DNA from 4 places in the Arthrobacter sp. USHLN218 genome. Region 2 is predicted to be linked to each of the others. Evidence: riboswitches for the same ligand, from Rfam matches in the RefSeq annotation. Region 2 holds a riboswitch; each other region holds the start of a gene.
What was found. Region 2 has a riboswitch for S-adenosylmethionine ahead of WFH44_RS03755 (hypothetical protein). Riboswitches for the same ligand answer to the same signal wherever they lie in the genome.

Region 1: another riboswitch for S-adenosylmethionine. It lies ahead of WFH44_RS09825 (flavin reductase family protein); the one in region 2 lies ahead of WFH44_RS03755 (hypothetical protein).
Region 3: another riboswitch for S-adenosylmethionine. It lies ahead of WFH44_RS02910 (bifunctional o-acetylhomoserine/o-acetylserine sulfhydrylase); the one in region 2 lies ahead of WFH44_RS03755 (hypothetical protein).
Region 4: another riboswitch for S-adenosylmethionine. It lies ahead of WFH44_RS19440 (cobalamin-independent methionine synthase II family protein); the one in region 2 lies ahead of WFH44_RS03755 (hypothetical protein).

What each region holds. Positions count from the first base shown of each region.
Region 1 is NZ_JBBCYT010000004.1:2,696-7,686, reverse strand. It holds gene WFH44_RS09835 (SdrD B-like domain-containing protein) at 1-1,070, shown strand, start outside; gene WFH44_RS09830 (dTMP kinase) at 1,067-1,735, opposite strand; gene WFH44_RS09825 (flavin reductase family protein) at 1,838-2,344, opposite strand; SAM riboswitch class IV at 2,399-2,516, opposite strand; gene WFH44_RS09820 (aldo/keto reductase) at 2,600-3,607, opposite strand; gene WFH44_RS09815 (TIGR03885 family FMN-dependent LLM class oxidoreductase) at 3,734-4,690, shown strand; gene WFH44_RS09810 (ATP-dependent DNA ligase) at 4,760-4,991, opposite strand, start outside.
Region 2 is NZ_JBBCYT010000002.1:41,606-46,596, reverse strand. It holds gene WFH44_RS03780 (DEAD/DEAH box helicase) at 1-207, shown strand, start outside; gene WFH44_RS03775 (YchJ family protein) at 230-634, opposite strand; gene WFH44_RS03770 (alpha/beta fold hydrolase) at 645-1,442, opposite strand; gene WFH44_RS03765 (hypothetical protein) at 1,478-1,747, opposite strand; gene WFH44_RS03760 (PIN domain-containing protein) at 1,819-2,262, opposite strand; SAM riboswitch class IV at 2,448-2,571, opposite strand; SAM riboswitch class IV at 2,759-2,922, shown strand; gene WFH44_RS03755 (hypothetical protein) at 2,935-3,279, shown strand; gene WFH44_RS03750 (TM0106 family RecB-like putative nuclease) at 3,505-4,991, shown strand, end outside.
Region 3 is NZ_JBBCYT010000001.1:668,676-673,666, forward strand. It holds gene WFH44_RS02890 (TIGR03086 family metal-binding protein) at 1-208, opposite strand, end outside; gene WFH44_RS02895 (CPBP family intramembrane glutamic endopeptidase) at 477-1,256, shown strand; gene WFH44_RS02900 (hypothetical protein) at 1,451-2,455, opposite strand; gene WFH44_RS02905 (VOC family protein) at 2,728-3,369, opposite strand; SAM riboswitch class IV at 3,480-3,594, shown strand; gene WFH44_RS02910 (bifunctional o-acetylhomoserine/o-acetylserine sulfhydrylase) at 3,663-4,982, shown strand.
Region 4 is NZ_JBBCYT010000010.1:111,276-116,266, reverse strand. It holds gene WFH44_RS19450 (ABC transporter substrate-binding protein) at 1-1,249, opposite strand, end outside; gene WFH44_RS19445 (CoA-binding protein) at 1,645-2,061, opposite strand; SAM riboswitch class I at 2,221-2,332, shown strand; gene WFH44_RS19440 (cobalamin-independent methionine synthase II family protein) at 2,345-3,556, shown strand; gene WFH44_RS19435 (ABC transporter ATP-binding protein) at 3,835-4,668, shown strand; gene WFH44_RS19430 (aliphatic sulfonate ABC transporter substrate-binding protein) at 4,776-4,991, shown strand, end outside.

The sequences.
Region 1 (4,991 bases), on a different contig from region 2:
CCGGCGCGGACCAGGCCGGCGACGCTGCTGCCCCGGAGACCGTCGGCGATGCCGGGCCCGGGAAGACCAGCGCGGACGTCCTCCAGGGTGAGGCCGTCCAGGAAACGCCCGCCGGCGCCGCCACGCAACAGCCGGTCCGGGAGCAGGCAGCCCGGCCGCAGGAGGCGGGCTATACGGTCAGCGGTTCGGTGTGGGGCGACTACTACGGTGATGGGGATTACAGCCCTGGCCTCGATGAGTGGGCCGCAGGCATCGAGGTCCAGTTGCTGGCCAAGGACGGCACCCGGGTCCGGACGGCCGTCACGGATGCCGCCGGCCAGTATGCCTTCGAGAACCTCGATGCCGGAACCTACCGGCTGCGTTTCCCATCGGTGGATGACGTGGGCTTCTCCTTTGACCTCGACGACGACGGCTACACGCCCTCATTCGAGCTGGGCCCCGAGCAGACTTCCGTCACGTTCGATCTCGCACTGTTCGTTCCGGAGGATTGGCCGAGCCTCACCTTCGCCGCCTATGTGGACGCAGACCGCGACGGCATTTTCGATGACGACGAGGCCGGTGCCCCCGACGTCGACGTGGAAATCCTGTCCGAGGACGGTTCCCTGGCAGCGACCGCGACCACCGACGAGAACGGCATGTCGGGCGGATGGCTGGACGAGGGCCGCTACAGGCTGCGTCTGGCCGTTCCGGAGGGCTATGCCGTCTCCGGGGCCGAAGCGTACGTCTATCCTTTCGAAGATGAAGGCCCGCAGGCCTTGGGCATTGATCCCGACGGACTGACCGACCTGTTCGAAGTCGACGGCGAATACTCGGCCATCATTGCGATCGGCCTGGCCGAGGCGGATGCGGCGGCCCCGGCGGCGCCGGACGTCGAACCGGCGGCAATGAATCCCGCGCCGGTGTCGCAGCCTGCCGCCGCGCGGTCTGCCGAGCCGCAGTCCGCCGAAGCAACGGCTCCGCAGCTGGCGTATACCGGCAGCACCGCCACCGCGCTCGCGCCGCTGGCCGCGCTGGCCCTGGCCGCCGGCGCCGTCCTGCTCTGGCTGGTCCGCCGGAAGCCCGCCGCCTAAGAACCTGGGGCCGGGCGGCGGAGGCGGATCAGCTGTTCCAGTTGGTCGGCCACGTCGGCAGGCGGACGGCCGGCGTCGATCACCGCGAAGTCCCCGAAGTCCGCCAGCGCCCGGTAGCGGGCAGCGAACGAGGCCAGTCCCGGGAGGGTTTCTGAGTCCTCCCCGCGCAGGGCCACCCGGGCGAGGGCCTGTTCCGGGAGAATGTCGAAGTAGACCACCAGGTCAGGGCGGGGAAGCAGGGCCAGCAGGCGCGCGGAGAGGCTCCGCCGGACCAGTCCGCGGCTGTGGTCGCGTGCCAGCTGGCAGTAGAGGGAACGGTCGAACAGCACCAGCCCGCCGGCATCCCGGGACTTTCGGTAGGCGGCGCAGGCCATGGCAACGCGAATGGCATTTTCGACGGCGCTCAAGCCCCTGCGGCCGAGCACCCGTTCGGCGGTTGTGCCGAGCCGGTTCGCCCATCGCTCCAGGGTCTTCCGGCCGGCGTAGATTCCGTGGACGGCGACGGGCTCGCCGGCAGTCGCAAACCGGGCCCTCACAGCCTCGGCCGCGGAGGTCTTCCCGGAGCCGTCGATGCCGGCCAGCGCCACGCGGTACGGGCGGCCAGGCGGAGGCTCCTGCGCGTTGGAGCAGGCAGCGCGGGCAGGAACGGGCAGGGTCGCAGTCATGGTCAGGTGCGGCAACGGGCAGGGGCCGCGGCGGGCACACTCGTCATCATCCCGCCTACGCTACGGCGGGAAACTGGGCAGGTGCTGGAAGTAGCCCCGGTATTAGGCGAAGACCGGCTGCTCCAGCCGGCGGAAGGCCGAACCGTGGAAGACCAGCGGCTCGTGCGCGTCGTCGTGCGTGGTCAGGGCGTGCACCCGCAGCAGCACCACGTGGTGGTCGCCGGCCGGAACCTCCTGCTCCACCGAGCAGTCCAACCACAGCGCGGCCTCCTCGAGGAAGAGGGCGCCGTCGTCGGTGGAATGCAGTTGAAGCCCGGCGAAGCGGTCCCCGGACTTCGACGCAATCTGGCGGCAGACGCCGTCGTGCCCCGCACCCAGCACGGAAACGCCGATCCGTCCGGCGGTGCGCACGATCGGCCAGGTGCGCGAGGTGTTCTGCACCGCGAACATCACCAGCGGCGGATCCATGGAGACGCCCACGGTGAAGGAGGATGCGACGATGCCCTGCGGGGCGCCGTCGACAATGGCGCACAGGGCGGCGATACCCGACGGGAAGCGACCGAAGGCCTTGCGGAGGGTGTCAGGCTGCAGATCATCGTGGAGGGACATGCCGGTTCCTTTGCCGTCAGGCGAATCCGCTGGCTTCCTCTACGACCGGCGAATGCGCAGTACTTGCGTCGCTGGCTGTTGGCCAGCGGGCCGAATCATCACCTGGAGCACCCCGCTACGGCGAGAGGGTTGCCGGCCAACCAGCCAGGGCTTGGTGTTGGCACTCATGATTCTGGTTTCCACGCTAAACGCGGCATGCTGCGCGGTCAAACCCCAGCAACACTTCGTAAAGGACCGCCGCGCGGATGCCGGGATCTACTCCGACCGTTCCGGCTCGCTGTACGTTTCGGTGTCCACGTCCGCCTGCTGGCCCGCGCTGTAGCGCGCACCGTGCACGGTCTGCTCGTTGATCAGCTCGTCCAGCCGGGTCATCAGCGGGGCATCAAGTACGACGGCGGCGGCGGCCATATCGTCGTCGAGGTGGGCGATGCTGGTGGTTCCGGGAAGGGCGACGATGTCCTCGCCGCGGTGCAGCACCCAGGCCAGCGCCAGCTGGGCCGGGGTGCAGCCGGCCTCCCCGGCAAGACGGATGAACTCGTCCAGCAGCCGCAGGTTGAGCGGGTAGTTCTGCGCCGAGAAGCGCGGCATGCCGCGGCGGATGTCGCCGTCGGGCAATGACGCCGCATCGCGCACACCGCCGGCGAGGAAACCGCGGGCCAGCGGGCTGAACGCCACGAACGCGGTGCCCAGTTCCTGGCAGGCCTCCAGGGCGCCCAGCTCCGGATTGCGCGTCCAGAGCGAATACTCCGTCTGCAGCGCCGCGATCGGGTGCACCGTGTGGGCCCGGCGGAGCGTGCCGGCGGAAACCTCGGAGAGGCCGATCCCGCCGATCTTGCCCTCGGCCACGAGTTCCGCCAAGGCACCGACGCTCTCCTCGATCGGGATGGTCTTGTCCCAGCGGTGCAGATAGTAGAGATCGATGTGGTCCGTGCGCAGCCGCCGCAGCGCCTCCTCGCAGGTGGCCTTCAGCGTGTGCGGCCGGCCGTCGATCACGCGCTTGCCGTCCACGCTCGTCATGCCGCACTTGCTGGCCAGGAAATACTCGTCCCGCCGCGCGCCCAGGACCTCGCCCACCAAGGTCTCGTTCGCCGTCGCACCGTAGAGCGCGGCCGTGTCGAAGTGCCGCACGCCGCTGTCCAGCGCGTGCAGCAGCAACGCCTCGGCCTCTTCGCGCGGCGGGGGCGTGCCGTAGGCATGGCTGAGGTTCATGCACCCCAGCCCGATGCTGCCGACGTCCCTGGTCCCGATCCGGCGAGTGCCCATGCTGTACCTTCCGCTGCGTGCGTGCCAACGCTTCTTCTTAGCACACGCCTCCTTCCGGTCCGGCATCGCCCGCCCGATTCCAGCGCATGCCTCGACAAGCCCCGGACAGCCCGGTAAGCATGGATCGTGGCTGTCATCGGGTTCCATGCATCGCACGAACAGATCGCTCCGGCCCAGCTCCTGGCCGACGTCCAACTGGCCGAGCAGGCCGGCTTCGGCGCGGCCATGTGCTCCGACCACCTGGAGCCCTGGTCCGCCCGGCAGGGCCATTCCGGCTTCGCCTGGTCCTGGCTAGGTGCCGCGCTCGCCACCACCAAGCTCCGCTTCGGCGTCGTCACCGCGCCGGGCCAGCGCTACCACCCCACCGTCATCGCGCACGCCTCCGCCACCCTCGCCAGCATGTTCCCGGGCCGCTTCTGGTTCGCCCCCGGCAGCGGGGAGAACATCAACGAACACGTCACCGGGGACGGCTGGCCTGCCAAGGACGTCCGCCAGCGGAGGCTGGAGGAGTGCGTGCAGGTCATCCGGCAAATGCACGACGGCGAAGTGGTCACCCACCGCGGGCTCGTCACCGTGGAGCAGGCCCGGATCTGGGACGTGCCCGATCCCAAGCCGGACATCATTGCCCCGGCCATCAGCCCGGACACCGCCGCCCGGGCGGCGGCGTGGGCGGACGGACTGGTCACGGTCAACCAGCCCGCCGAACAGCTGCGCAAGGTCCTCGGCGCCTACCGGGAGCACGGCGGCAAGGGCAAAGCCGTGCTGCAGGTGCACCTGTCATGGGCACCCGAGGAGGACGCCGCCGTCGAAATCGCCCTGGACCAGTGGGGCAGCAACGTCTTCCCGTCCTTCGTCGGCGCGGACCTGCCCACGCCCGCCTACTTCGACGCGGTGAGCACGACGGTGGGGGAGCAGCAGATCCGGCAGTCCGTCAACGTCTCCGCCGACACCGGCCGGCATGCCCAGTGGCTGCAGGAGTACCTGGACCTGGGCTTCGACGAGCTCTACCTGCACTTCGTCGGCCAGGAGCAGAAACCGTTCATCCACGCCTTCGGCCAGGACGTGCTGCCCCAGCTGGCCTAGCCGAACACGCCCGCCAGCAGCGCGCGGCGGGCTAGCCGGTGCACCGCCGGCCGGCTGCGCACTGCTGGCCTAGCTGAGCACGTCCGCCAGGTCGTACTTGACCGGCTCTTCCAGCTGCTCGTAGGTGCAGGATTCCGGGTCCCGGTCCGGCCGCCAGCGGACGAACTGCGTCGTGTGCCGGAATCGCTCGCCCTCCATGTGGTCGTACTTGACCTCGATTACGCGCTCCGGCCGCAGCGGCACGAAGGACAGGTCCTTGCCGGCACTCCAGCGGCTGCCCTCGGAAGTTAGCGGCGTGCGC
Region 2 (4,991 bases):
GAGGCCCAGGCGGTGGACCGCACGCACCGGATCGGCCAGACCAAGAACGTCATGGTCTACCGGATGGTCGCAAAGGGCACGATCGAAGAGAAGGTCATGGCCCTGAAGGAAAGCAAGGCCAAGCTGTTCTCGTCGGTGATGGACGACGACGCGATGTTCTCCTCCAAGCTGACCGCCGAGGACATCCGCGGCCTGCTGGAGAACTGAGCGCCCGGGCTGGACCGGGCGTTCAGCGGTGCGCCAGCGCCCCGCGGTAGACCCACCGGCCCTCCTCGCGCACGAACGTGCTGACCTCATGCTGGTCCTGCGCCGCTCCGCCGGCCCGGAAGCGCGCGCGGAACTCGACCTTTCCTGCCGTGTCGTCCGGACCGCCCCGCACCACCCGGATGACCTCAAGACCCTCCCACTGCTGCTCCGGATCGAGCTCCAGCGAGCGCGGTCTTGTTTCCGATGACCAGCTGCGCAGCAGGTAGGCGCTGTCCCCGGCGACAAATGCCGAATAGCGCGAGCGCATCAGCTCCTCGGCCGTCGCCGCCTCTGCCAGGCCGGCATGGAGGCGTCCGCAGCAGTCGCGGTAGGCCGCCGAGCTGCCGCAGGGACAGGGGGCGGACGGCGCAATCGATTCGCGGAACATGGCTGCCATCCTAGGCAACCGCCTGCCGGGCCCCGAGGAAAGGCATCAGCTCGGCCAGGACCTCATCCGCCGGGAAGAGGGTCGAGGCGTGCGTGCGCCCCGGCAGCGGGACGAAGCGGGCCGCGGGCATCAGCGCGGCGGCGCGCCTGGAGTCGTCGAACCTGGCCGTGTCCTCGGTGCCGGCCATGAGCAGTACGGGCATCCCCAGCGAGGCCAATTCGGCTTCGGTGAGCCCGGGTTCCTCCTCGGTCCGTTCGAAATAGGCCGCCAGCGCCTGAGGGTCGTTGGCCTTGAAGGCCACCTTGGCGGCGGCATCCAGCGGCTTGCCCGCCGCTTCCAGGCCGTCGATGAAGCCTTCCATCCCGCCGCGGCGCAGTTCCTCGAGGTAGCCGTCGAAGAATATCCTGGCCACCTGCCCCTGCTGGGCCCGGTAGGTGCCGCCCAGCGTCGCGAGCCGTTCCACGCGCTCGGGGGCCGCCGCGGCCAGCGCGAAACCCACCCGCGCCCCGAAGGAGTATCCCGTCACCGCGGCACTGGCGATCCCCTCCGCGTCCAGGACTGCCAGGACGTCGCCGACGACCAGCGGCATCCGATAGGACTCGGCGTCGTGCGGCTTGCCGCTACGGCCGTGGCCCCGCAGGTCGATCCGGACCACGGTGAAATCGGCGGCCAACGCCCCCACGTACCCGAGCCCGCGCCAAATCGCGCGCGAGAGCGCGGAACCGTGCAGGAGTACGACGGCGGGTCCCTCCCCCGTGATGTCGTAGGCGATCGAGGTCCGGTCCACGGGGTTTGCAGCTTCAGGCATGACCTCAGTCTATGGACCGGCGCCCGAAGGAATGGTCATGCTCGCCGCAGCCCGTGCCGCCAGCGCCGGAACCTGCCGGTCAGTGACCGGCCGGCGTGCTGGTGTCCTTCCTGCTCGAACGGGTCGGAAACATCGTCCGGCAGCACTCCGTCCTCGCCCGCCCTGACGTGGCCGGTGCCGGGCCCGGGTATCTGGGCAGCCGCGAGGTTCGGCATCACCGGATCGTCTCCCGAGCCGTGCAGCGGCAGCGGGCCCATGCGTTCTTCCGGTGCTGCTCCAAAAATTCTCTTCCGCTTGGTCGCCATCGCTGCTCTCCTCCAACGCGCCACTGTTCCTATTGTCGCGCCGGTTCTACCGGAAAGTAAGGGGGCGGCGGTCAGTTCGACGGCGCCACCTCGACGGCAAACTGCCCCACCTGCCACGGGTCGATGGCAGGAACAGCCAGCTTCCGGAAGCCATCGACGTTCCGGGACACGATCGTCAGGCAGTGCTGCACGGCCGTCGCCGCTATCAGGGAATCCACGGCGGTGACCTCGGGATTCCCCGCCATCGGCGCCCAGGACATCGCCACGCCCAGGTCCACCGGCAGGATGAACCCGGAGAAGCGCGAGGCCAGTTCGCCGAGCCAGGCGCCGCCGTCGTCCGGTCCCCTGCCCTCCTGGCTGCCCAGCAGATGGAGCTCCGCCACTGACAGCGCGGAAATGTAGATGCCCAGGTGCCGGCGGCGCTGCAGGAAATCGACGACCGCCGGATGCGGTTCGGCGCGGCGCACTTCGGCGACGACGTCGGTGTCCAGCAACAGGCCCGAAGGACCCCTCACAGGCCCGCCGCGCGTGGCGTCCGCGCATCCTGCCGGGCCGGGAGGCCAGCGGGCCCGAGCAGGAAATCGACGAATTCCTGGCGTGCGGCCGTAACTTGTTCGTAGTCGGAAAGGCTCATCACGCCTAGGCCGGCGTGGGCAGTATTAGCTGTACTCATGGAAGCGGTGCCGGGCACCGGTCCTTTCACGTGCTCTTGCCCGCACCATTTGCCAGTAGGCGAATGCAGGCCGCTTCGTCATCCGAACCACCCAGAGAGCGTGGGGTTGGTACGCGGCCAAGTCGGAGCTTAGCGACCGCAATTCCTGAAGCTGAAGCGAGTATAACCAGAGCTTGTGCCGCCAGTCACGGGCCGCCTCGTCACCGGAAGTAATAAGGCCTAGCGGTCCGTCACGAAGGCCTAACGGGCTGTCACGGCGAGTAACGGGCCTACAACAAAATGTTTACTTCGCAGCAACCGTTTGGCTATGTGCATGCGGGACCCTATAGTTGGAAATGCTTCACGAGATGTGATCCGCAGCACACCGGCTCGCCGGGTACTGCAAGGCTCCGACCGATCACGCACCAACCCCATGTTCGCGGGTGGTTCGGATGACGAAGCGGCCTGCATTTCACAGGACAACGAGGTTCTGAAGGGGACTCGGTGCGGGCAAGAACAACCGGAGAGAACAAGAATGATGAGTGCATATCCAATAGAAAAAGACAGCCGCAGCGGCCACCGCGAGCGCACCGTCGGTCTCTGGGACAACAGCGTTCTGGACGAGTGGGTCGAGGTAGCCGTACATATCGAGGCTGAGCTGAGCCTGGTCCAGTTGTGCCGGGACGGCGTACAGAAAATGCTGTATTCCGAGGACATCGGCGCCGTGCTGGAAGCGGCCATGGACTCGGACGGCTCCGCGCTGTGGTGCGAGAAGTACTCCAAGCTGCTCATTCCCAGCACCCGTCCGGGCGCGGGCAACCGCTTCTTCTCGCTGCGGCGGATGCTGAACGACGACGGCGGAGCACCGGACTGCCACTAGCGCGCCTGGCGCTGCGGTGGGGTGTCCGTTCTGGGATGTCTGCTGATTTGTCCGTTACTTGGTTTGCGCCCTTGCCCGCCTGCCCGGTTTCGGGCGGTCCGGCCGGACGGGCGCAAACTGTCGGACACGGCTGATAGAAGTTGAGCATAAAGAGCCGCCCGCCGGCCCGGGGCCCCGACAGGGGTCTCGGAGCCGGCGGGACCAACTTCTCCTCCAGGAGGCACCGTGTTCCTGCTCGACCCGCTGCTGCCCGGCGCGCCACGGGACCTGATCTTCACCGCGAGCGACCTGGTGGTGGCGGCGCAGTGCGAGTACGAACTGCTGCGGAAGCTGGATGAGAAACTTGGGCGCAGCCCGAAGGCGGAGTTCCCGCCGGACGAGATGCTGGCCCGCACGGCTGAACTGGGCGACGTCCACGAGCACCGCGTGCTTCAGGGCTTCCGGGACACCTTCGGGGCCGGCGTGGTGGAAATCGCCGGAATCGCGGACTACACCAGGCCGTTGCTAGAGGCCAAGCACCGGGAATCGATCGCGGCGCTGCGCTCCGGTGCGGACGTGGTGTTCCAGGCTTCCTTCTTCGACGGCAGCTTCCACGGCCGTTCAGACTTCCTCGTCAGGGAAGGTGACGGCTCCTCGGCCCGCTACGCCGTGTACGATTCCAAGCTCGCCCGGCATGCCAAGGTCACGGCGCTGTTGCAGCTGGCGGCGTACGGCGACCAGCTGATAAAAGCCGGTATCGACCCTTCGCCCACCGTGACACTCGTGCTGGGCGACCGTTCCCGCAGCGACCATAGCCTGCGCGACCTGCTGCCGGTCTTCCGGGAGCGCCGCCGCCGCTTCCTGGAGCTCACGTCCGCCCACCGGGCCCAACGTGCCCCCGTGGCATGGGGAGATGACCGGCATACAGCGTGCGGGCGCTGCGACTACTGCGCCGAGCAGGTAGCGCTCCACCGGGACGTGCTGCTGGTTTCCCGGATGAGCCCGGTCCGTCGCCGCCGCCTGCGGGACCTGGGCGTCACCACGATCGACCAGCTGGCGGCCATGGAGCTGCCCCCGGGTGAGGCACCGGACGGCGTGCTGGCCCGGCTGCGCGACCAGGCGAGGATGCAGACCGGCATGGAGGAACCGGACGGGGCCGTGCAGTACACGGATGGCGACGGAACCCGGCACAGCCTCGCCTACCGGGTGCTGGCAGCAAACGCGCTCGGAACACTCCCCGCACCAAGTGAGGGAGACATCTTTTTCGACTTCGAAGGGGACCCGCTCTGGCAGGACCAGGCCGGGACCTGGGGACTGGAGTACCTGTTCGGGGTCATGGAGAACCCGCCGGCCCCCGGAGCCGCCCCGCCCTTCCTTCCGTTCTGGGCCCACAGCCGCGCCGAAGAAGGCAAAGCTCTGGCCGAATTCCTGGATTATGTGGGCCGGCGGCGGAAGCAGTATCCGGACCTGCACATCTACCATTACGCCAACTACGAGAAGGCCGCGCTGCGCCGCCTCTCGCTGCAGCACGTGATCGGCGAGGACGCCGTGGACGCCTTGCTGCGCGAAGGCGTCCTGATCGACCTCTACGACGTGGTGCGCAACAGCCTGCGGATCTCGGAAAAGTCCTACAGCATCAAGAAGCTCGAGCCCTTGTATATGGGATCGCACCTGCGCTCGGGGGATGTCAAAGATGCCGGCGGGTCCGTCGTCGCTTACGCACTCTACTGCGA
Region 3 (4,991 bases), on a different contig from region 2:
TAGGCGTCCCCTGCAGTTCGTCATCGTAGCCGGCTTCCAGGGAGGCCTTCGTCGCCGCGTCGCGGAAGGCGACGGTGAGTCCCATGAAATGGTCCAGCAGGTCCCCGACGGTCTTCCCTTCGCATGGCGTCGCGGCGCGCAGCTGCCGGTCCTGGATGCCGACGGCCAACATGGCAACCTCGCGCGCTGCAGGAACTAGGTCGATCATGTCGGGGCCTCCCTGGACGCTCGTGCCGTTGCTCCAGTGTGGCCGCGGGCCACGCGGGCCGCAAGTGCCTCCGCCCGGCCCGTGGGCGGAACAAGTTCGCCGTTCCCGGGTGCCCGTTCCGCCCGGGCGCCCGAACGGATCGCCGCGAGTGCCTCAACGCCCGGCCCGTGAGCGGAACGAGCGCGTTCCCGCCCGACTGTTCCGCCCGGGCGCCCGAACGGATCTCCGCGAGCATGCCCCACGGCCGGCGGCTTGGCAAGATAGACCCATGCAGAGCGAGACCGTGACAACCGAGGCGATGCCCCGCACCCGCAAGTACTACAGGTACGAGATCCTGATCGTGCTCGGTCTATCGCTGGGCCAGTCCGCCGTCTACTCCATTGTGAACCTGGCCGACAAAATGACCCGCGGCCCGCTGGCCTCGCAGACCACGTCCCTGAACCCGGTTCTCAACGAGCGCGAGTTCTTCGACCTGCTCTACCAGTTGCTCGGCATCTTCTTCGCCCTCATGCCGGTGGCGCTGGTGGTGCTCCTGATGACCTCGCCCGGCAAGTCAGCCTTCCGGAAGATCGGCTTCACCTTTTCCCGGCCGGGCATCGACTTCGGCCTCGGCTTCGGCCTGGCCGCCCTGATCGGCGCCGGCACCCTGGGCGTCTACGCTGCGGGCCGGGCCCTGGGAATTACGACGGCGGTGGTCCCGGCTGCCCTCGACCAGTACTGGTGGACGGTTCCCGTGCTCATCCTCTCCGCCCTCCGCCACGCCGTCCTGGAGGAAGTCGTCATGGTCGGCTACCTGTTCGACCGGCTGGCCAAGCTCGGCTGGGGAACCTGGACAGTGATCCTCACCAGCGCGGCGATCCGTGGCAGCTACCACCTCTACCAGGGGATCGGGCCCGGCATCGGCAACTTCCTGATGGGCCTCATCTTCGGATACGCCTACACCCGGACCAGCCGCGTTATGCCGCTCGTCGTCGCCCATGCCCTCCTCGACATCGCAGGCTTCGTCGGCTACGCCCTCCTCGGACCCGCCATCGGCATCGGCACCTGACCAGCCCGCCGACCCCGCACCGCACACCACCCAGCCCGCCGACCCCGCACCGCACACCCACCCAGCCCGCCCCCGCTCCACCCCCACCCAGCCCCCGGCCCAGCCCCCCCGTTCTGCTAGCCCACCCATTTCGCTGCGATTTGGAATTCTGCTCATGCTTCAGACCGGCGGTGGATTTCCAATTCGCAGCGGAATCAGGCGCGGTCGGTCCGGCCTGCTCGGGGCGCTCCTACACCCGGCCAACTGTGGTTCCACCGATCCTGTCGAAGCCCCGCGGCTCGGAGAAGCTGCACCAGGCCGCGGGGATGCTCGCACTCGGGATTCATTGCGGCCTGCCAAGTCCACCTGACGAACGTGACGTTTTCCGCGCGAATCCTGTCCTCTCGGGCCTTCTCCTTCTCGACTGCTTCAGCAGGGGAGCGTCCCTTCAGATACTCGCCGCGTGAGTACTTGACAGAGCCGTCGAATTCCCCGGCAACCCTTGCCTCTTTCCAAAAGAAATCGGTAACACCCAAAAGGCTGCCGTCGGCGGCGTAGAAGGGGTGCTGCAGTATCGGGGCAGGAAGGTTGAAGAGGTACATCTGCGCCCGTGAGAGCGACTCTCCCACGGATCCCGACTGTGGATCTCCGAAATCGATGATCCGGTGTGCGCGGGCTGCCTTCGTCTTCGTGGCAAGGCGCTCTGCGAGTGCATGCAGCTGGTCCTTGTCCAGCGCGGGCAGCCCCCGGTCCTTATCCCGCCGCAGGACATGATCCATGGCGGGAACCGCCTGTTCAAACGGGAGCCGCGCCGCGACATCCACCGCCGTCTGTGCCCGCGAGGTCACCGTTAAACCATCCAGGGATTGGAGCGGTTCGAGGATTTCCGACGCGATCCAATGCATGCCTGCTCGCCGCTGTCCGTGCTGGCCCAAAGAAGCCAGCAGGACAACTTCGGGGCTCCTTCCGATGACGGGCATGCCCCAAATAGCGGCCGCGGACTGGCACGCAAGGACTCGTTCGCTCCGCCCTTTGCCGACAGCAGCCTCGATATGGAACCTGTACTGCTCCCACCAAGCCAGTTGTCGCCAGACCTCTGAGGAAACGTAGACACCCTTGCGGATGCGGGTCAAGGTCCCGGCTCTGGCCTGGGTGGCCAAGTGGTGCCGTCCGACCCCGGAGTGATCGTAGTCGTGGGCGAAGATCAGTGGAGAAGCCATGCTTTGATCGTGGACTGCACGGCCCGTCGGCGGGGATCAGGCACCCGTCCTATGTGGATAGAACCAGCGCCCCTCTTGGGATAGAACCAACGCCGGTGAATAACGGTGGTGCTGGCTGGCATGTGGAGGACGGGAGAACGAAAATGCTGCGTTCCGGAATTACGCCGATGGATCGAATCCCCGGCGAATTTCCAGAACGCAGCAAAATCGAATACAGCAGAACCGCGAACTGATGAAGCGGCAGGTGAACAAAGGGCGCGGGGCGCCGGGAATCAGAGCTCGACGATGCCGTTGGGCGTCTCGAACCGCACGGACATGATGCCCGGCGTGCCGTTCGGCGCCGTCCAAGCGACCTTGACATCGTCCAGGAGCGCGTCCACCGGCGTGCCCAGCCAGTCCGCCACGCGGGCCGACGAGCCGGCGATCGTCAGGCCGATCAGCTTGGCGGTCGCCTCGTAAGCCTTGGAGGGGTGCAGGTCTTCGGTGCCCTCGTCCCAGCGCAGCATGTACGGCACCTGCGGGTCCGCGATCAGGCCCTTGATGCCGATCTGCTGCCAGGACAGCTCGCGGCCGTCCGGGAACTTACGGTTGCCCGGGACAGCATTGCGGCCCAGCCGCTCCTCGAAGGGCGTCAGATCGTCAACTTCGACGCACCAGCCCATCCAGCCGCCGCCGGCCTCGGACCGGGCGCGCACCGCTTGTCCAAAGGGTGCCTTGTCCGACGCCGGGTGGGCCAGGACCTCGACGACCTCGAGATAGTGGTGGTCCGTCAGGGGGAAAATCATGTTCCGGGTACCAAAGCGGGGGTGCACCCCGCCCTTGACTGCCTCGATGCCCAGGGCCGAGGCAATTCGCTCGGTGGTGGCAGCCAGGCCATCGGGTTCACATGCATAGGAAACGTGGTCGAAACGCATAACTCATCTTGACATTTTGTGATCTGCCTCTCGACTTAGGGTGTCCTAACAGACATTCATACACCGTCACATACTTGCCGATCCGAAGGCCTTCGCCGAACCTTGATACAGGTCATGAGCGCCAGCATCGAGCCCCGGCTTGCTGGCCGGCAACCCTCCAACCGCGGTGGGGTGCCCCGGGTGAAGACCTGGTTTCCGCCACCAGGCGCGAAGCAAGCGCGGGTCGCAACCTGCAGCCACGCCATCGGCGGCCGCAGTGCTGACCCCTTCATATCAGCGAGGGAGTTGCAGTTATGTCCAACAACTGGTCATTCGAAACCCGACAGATCCACGCCGGCCAGGAGCCGGATGCGGCAACCGGAGCCCGGGCGCTGCCGATCTACCAGACCACATCGTTCGTCTTCCCCAGCACCGACAGCGCGGCGGACCGCTTCGCGCTGCAGGAGCTGGCGCCCATCTACACCCGGATCGGCAACCCGACGCAGGAAGCGGTCGAAACCCGCATCGCCAGCCTCGAAGGCGGCGTCGGCGCGCTCCTGCTTTCCTCGGGGCAGGCCGCGTCCACGTTCTCCATCCTGAACCTGGCCGAGGCCGGGGACCACATCGTCGCGAGCCCGAGCCTCTATGGCGGCACCTACAACCTGCTCCAGAACACGCTGCCGAAGTTCGGTATCCAGGTGACCTTCGTGGAGGACCCGGACAACCTGGACCAGTGGCGCGCAGCCGTGCAGCCGAACACCAAGGCGTTCTTCGGCGAAGTCGTCGCGAACCCGCGCCAGGATGTCCTGGACATCGAGGGCGTCAGCGCCGTCGCGCACGAGGCCGGCGTGCCGCTGATCGTCGACAACACCTTGGCCACCCCGTACCTGATCCGCCCGATCGAATGGGGCGCGGACATCGTCGTGCACTCCGCCACCAAGTACCTGGGCGGCCACGGCAGCGCCATCGCCGGCGTCGTCGTGGACTCGGGGAACTTCGACTTCGCCAAGGATCCGGAAAGGTTCCCGGGCTTCAACACCCCGGACGAGAGCTACAACGGCCTGGTCTTCGCCCGCGACCTGGGCGTCGGCGGCGCGCTCGGCGCGAACCTGGCCTACATCCTCAAGGCCCGCGTCCAGCTGCTGCGCGACCTGGGCTCCTCCGTGGCGCCGTTCAACGCCTTCCTCATCGCCCAGGGCCTCGAGACCCTGAGCCTGCGCGTGGAGCGGCACGTTTCCAACGCGCAGCAGGTGGCGCAGTGGCTGGAAAAGAACGACGCCGTCGAGTCCGTTGCGTACGCGGGGTTGCCTTCCAGCCCGTGGTACGAGCGCGGCCGCAAGTACGGACCGAAGGGGACCGGGGCCATCATCGCCTTCGAGATCTCCGGCGGGCTCGAGGCCGGCAAGCGCTTCGTCGACGGACTGGAACTCCACTCGCATGTGGCCAACGTCGGCGACGTACGCTCGCTGGTGATCCACCCGGCGTCGACCACGCACGCTCAGCTGTCGCCGGAGGCCCAGGTCGCCGCCGGCGTCACCCCGGGCCTCGTCCGGCTCGCCGTCGGCATTGAACACATCGACGACATCATCGCGGACCTGGAAGCCGGTTTCCGCGCGGCCAAGGGCGCAGCCTAAGGCGCTTTG
Region 4 (4,991 bases), on a different contig from region 2:
CGAAGGCCGGCTTGATGACCACGGAGTTGTTCGAGCTCGCTACCGTGACCTCGAGCTTCTTGCCATCCTTTTCACGGATGCCGTCGGCACCCGCAACCCAGCCGGCCTCGTCCAGCAGGGACTTGGCCTTCTCCGGGTCATAGGCCAGGTCAGCCGAGAGGTCCACGAAGCCAGGGGCCTTGTGGTTGAGGATCGAACCGGCAATCTGGTAGCTGTCCGAGAGCACGGTGTCCTTCAGCGCCTGCCGGTCGATGCCGACCTGCAGGGCCTGGCGGACCTTCTCATCCGCGAGCTTGCCGCTGCCGATGCGCACGGCGGCCGTATTGGCAGTCAGGTCGATGCCCGCGGCGGGCAGCACCTGGTTGCCCCCGGCCGCCACAGCAGCCTCGTCCGCCGGCTGCAGGCCGCGGACCAGGTCCACCTGGCCGCTCTGGACGGCACCGGCACGGTGCGCCACCTCGGGCAGGTACTTCACCACGACCTTGTCCAGGTAGGCGGCACCCTGGTTCTCCGCCGTTTCCGGAGCCCAGGCATAGTCCGACCGCTTTGCCAGCACGAGCTCCTCGTCCGGCTTCTCCGACTCGAAGACGAAGGGACCCGAGCCGGAGATCTTGGCGATGTCCGACTGGCCGGCATTGTCCAGCTCCAAGGTCTTGGGCGAGACCAGACCCGCGGCGACGGAAGACGTCGCGCGCAGGAAGTTCGCGTCAGCGCTCTTCAATTGCACCTTCACGGTGTCCTCGTCGACGACCTCCGTGGACTCGTAGGCGGAAAAGTCGACGTTCGGCTGGATCTGAGCGTCATCCAGGCCCTTCCCGAGGGCATCGAGGTTGGCTTTGACGGCCTTGGCATCCACAGGCGTGCCGTCGCTGAAGCTCACGTCGGGGCGGATGTCGAAGGTGAACTCGGTGTTGTCCTCGTTGCCGCTGAATTTGGTGGCAATCCACGGCACGAGCTTGCCCGATTCGGCGTCGAAGTAGGTGAGCCGGTCCAGCACGCTGTTGAGCACATTCGCCTTCTCGTAGAAGCGTGCCGACTGGGTCTGGAAGTTGTTGATCGGCGCCACTTCGGCGTAAACCAAGGTGCCGCCCTGGACCGGCTGGCCATTATCGGCGGCAGGCTCCGCACCGCCACCGGAATTACCGCCGCAGGCAGCGAGCAGCAGTGCGGAAACGCTGAGGAGGGCGGCGGCCTGGGCCCGCCGGAAGCGGCGCACGGGTTGTGGCGCGTTGTCGTCGTTGATGGCCATGAAGGCTCCTCTCGGTCATTACCGAGGAACGCCATTTCACGCGGGAAGTCTGCCACGCACACGGAGCGGGACAGGGACCAACGGGAAGATGCGGCTAACTCCATCGGTCCTGGCAGGAGCACCCTACGGAGCATGTCCTTCCGCGCTGTGCGCGGCCCTCGGACATGTCCCTTGTTATCGACGCGGACCAGAGGTGATCCAGCGTGACCAGGGTTGCTGCAGCGTCATAGAGCCAGGTCTCTCAGCTGCTCGGGATGGTTACGCGTTCCAGTGTGGGGGGCGGAGGGTCACACTGGAAATAGCCTGCGTCACAACTCGTCATGAAGCGACATTTCCTTGCCTGGCCTGCGGCTTTGTGCTGGAGAAGCGGGATTGCGGCCGCAGCGGTGGGGAGGCTAGAGTCCGAGGGCCGGGGCCTCGATCATGGGGCAGGTGTCCATGACGACGTCGAGCCCGGCGGCTTTGGCGCGTTCCGCGGCGGCTTCTTCGATGACGCCGAGCTGCAGCCAGACGGCCTTCGCTCCGGCCGCGATGGCCTGGTCCACGACGGGGCCGACCTTCTGCGAGTTGACGAAGCAGTTGACCACGTCGATGCCGCCGGGGATGTCGGCGAGCTTGCGGTACCCCCGCTGGCCATGAACGTCTTCGCCCTTGAGGTTGACGGGGATGATCTCCATGCTGCGCTGGTCCAGCATGTACCGGGAGACGCCCAGTGCCACACGACGCGGATTGTTGGACAAACCGACGACGGCCCACCGGGCGGGCGTGGTGAGCAGCCGCTTGATGACTTCCGGATCGTTGACATGGCCCATGCGGCCAGCCTAGCGCCGGGCCGCGCCGCCGGACAGGGCAAGCCCCACCCCCGCGCCCCCACCGGAGCACCCGCACCGGCGCGTCCCGCGCGGAAACCCGCCGCGCCGCCGTCGTTGTTGGATTTGCCAGAACGGGCCGCGATGCCGTTGAGTAAGGGCATCCCATCCCGAGCGGCCGAGAGACCTGGATCGATGAAGCCGCAGCAACCGACCCGATGAGTGCCTCGACGGCCCTGCCACGGAACGGTGCTACTGCCAGGACCGATGGAAAGGCAGCGCTGCTATGTCCCTGAATACCGACCACATCCGCGTCACCCATGCCGGTTCCCTGCCGCGGACCCCGGAACTGATTGCGGCCAACGAGGCGAAGGAAGCCGGCGGCATCACGGACGAATTCCGGCGCCTGCTCGCCGAGTCGGTGGCCGACGTCGTCGAACGCCAGAAGAACCTGGGGATCGATATCCCGAACGACGGCGAGTACGGGCACACCATGTCCTCCTCCGTCGACTACGGGGCCTGGTGGAACTACTCCTTTGCCCGGCTCGGCGGCCTCGAGGCCACCGATGTGGACCGCTGGGCTGACACCGAGGTGCACCGTTCGTCGCCCGGCAACATCGTGCTGACCACCTTCACGGACCGGCGCGACCGGGTGAAGTTCAACGACGCCTATACCGACCCGTCCTCCGGGATCCTGGCGCACCGGAAGTCCGTAAAGCAGCCCAAGATCGCGGGGCCGCTGACGTACACCGGACAGGATCTCGTCGCCTCGGACGTCGAAAACCTGAAGAAGGGCCTGGCCGCGGCGGGGCTTGAAGAAGGCTTCGTGGCGGCCCTCTCCCCCGGCTCGTGCGCCCGGATCGCCAACGACTACTACAAGACGGACGAGGAACTGGTCTACGCCTGCGCCGACGCGATGCGCGAGGAGTACAAGGCGATCATAGACGCCGGCCTCACCGTGCAGCTCGACGACCCGTCGCTCGCGGAGAGCTGGGACCAAATCAGCCCGGAGCCGGCGCTGGCGGACTACCTGAAATTCATCCAGCTGCGGGTCGAGGCCACCAACTGGGCGCTGCGGGACCTGCCGGCGGAACAGATCCGACTGCACGTCTGCTGGGGCTCCTGGCACGGCCCGCACACCACGGACATCCCGTTCGCGGACATCATCGGCTCCGTCCTGCAGATCAACGCCGGCGCCTACTCCTTCGAGGCGGCCAACGTCCGGCACGAGCACGAGTGGCGGGTCTGGGAAGACACCAAGCTGCCGGAGGGCAAGTCGATCATTCCGGGCGTGGTCTCGCATGCGACGAACGTGGTGGAGCACCCGGAGCTGGTGGCGGACCGGATCGAACGCTTCGCCGGGCTGGTGGGACGCGAGTCCGTCATCGCGTCCACCGACTGCGGCCTGGGCGGGCGGGTGCATCCGCAGATCGCCGTCGCCAAGCTCGAAGCGTTGGGCGAAGGCGCGCGGATCGCCACCCGCCGGCTCTGGCGCTGAACCGCCTGCACGTCACCCGGACGCCGGCCGGGCGGCCTTTGTTACGGCGGATGAGGCGCGGGCTTGCCGAAAACCGCCCCGTGACGGTTCAATGGGCTTGACCATCCCGAGCGGCTGAGAGACCTGGCTCTACGACGCCGCAGCAACCCTGGTCGCCGGAGTTCTGCCGTGAACGCCGGTGATATCGAGGTTCATCGCCGCAGGCCGGTGCATCCGCACCGAAGGCGTGATCCGTAGGGTGCTACTGCCAGGATCGATGGAGTGATCCCTTGACTGCATTGGCACCTTCTGCCCGCCCCTCGGCCGCCGCGTCCTCGCAGGCACGCCGTCCCGACCTGTCCTCCGCCCTGCCGGTGTCCTTCAGCGGGCTGCGCCGCACCTTCGGCAGCGGCGGCTCCGCGCACACCGTCCTGCGCGACATCGATTTCGAGGTGCAACGCGGCGAGGTCCTGGCCATCCTCGGCCCGAGCGGCTGCGGCAAGTCCACCCTCCTGCGCGCCACCGCGGGCCTGGACGCCCCGAGCGCCGGCACTGTCAACATAGGTACGACGCCGGTGCAGGGCATCGATCCGCGCTGCGCCTTTGCGTTCCAGGAGCCGAGGCTGCTCCCCTGGCACACGCTGCAAGCCAATGTGGCCATCGGCCTGCCGAAGTCCGCGAGCGCCAAGGCCGGCAAGGCCAAGGTCGCCCGGCTGCTGGAGCTGGTGGGCCTGGACAAGTTCGCCAAGCACCGGCCGCGCGAGGTCTCCGGAGGCATGGCCCAGCGTGCCTCGCTGGCCCGTGCGCTGGCCCGCAACCCGGGCGTGCTGCTGCTGGATGAGCCCTTCGGCGCGCTCGATGCCCTGACGCGGATCAAGATGCAGGACCTGCTGCTCGACATCCACGCCGCCGAGCCGACCACGGTCCTGCTGGTGACGCACGACGTCGACGAGGCGCTCCAGCTGGCCGACCGCATCGTCGTCCTCGGCAAGGAAACCGGACGCGAAGGCGACGGCGCCACGATCGTGCGCACCGTCGTCGTACCCGGCGAACGCCCGCGGGACCGCGGCTCCGCCGAGCTGGCGCGAATGCGCAGCTCCCTGCTGGAAAGCCTGGGCGTCGAGGGGCACTAGCCCCGCCCCGGGCCGCGCCGGCGAACGCCGCGTCCAACCAACGTCTTGAAACTCTGCTGAACCTGCAGCGCCCTCTCCTGCGCTGCGCCCGATCCGAAGGACCTGACATGCCGATTTCCCGCCGCTTCACCCGCCGTTCCCTGCTCGGCGCGGCCGCCGTCGCCGCCTCCGCCTCCCTCGCCCTGACCGGCTGCGTCGCAGGCGAGGACTCCGAGGCCAGCGCCGGGGGCTCCGCCGCCGCGAGCGACGGCGTGCTGAACATCGACTTCGCCACCTACAACCCGCTCAGCCTGGTCATCAAGGAAAAGGGCTGGCTGGAGGCC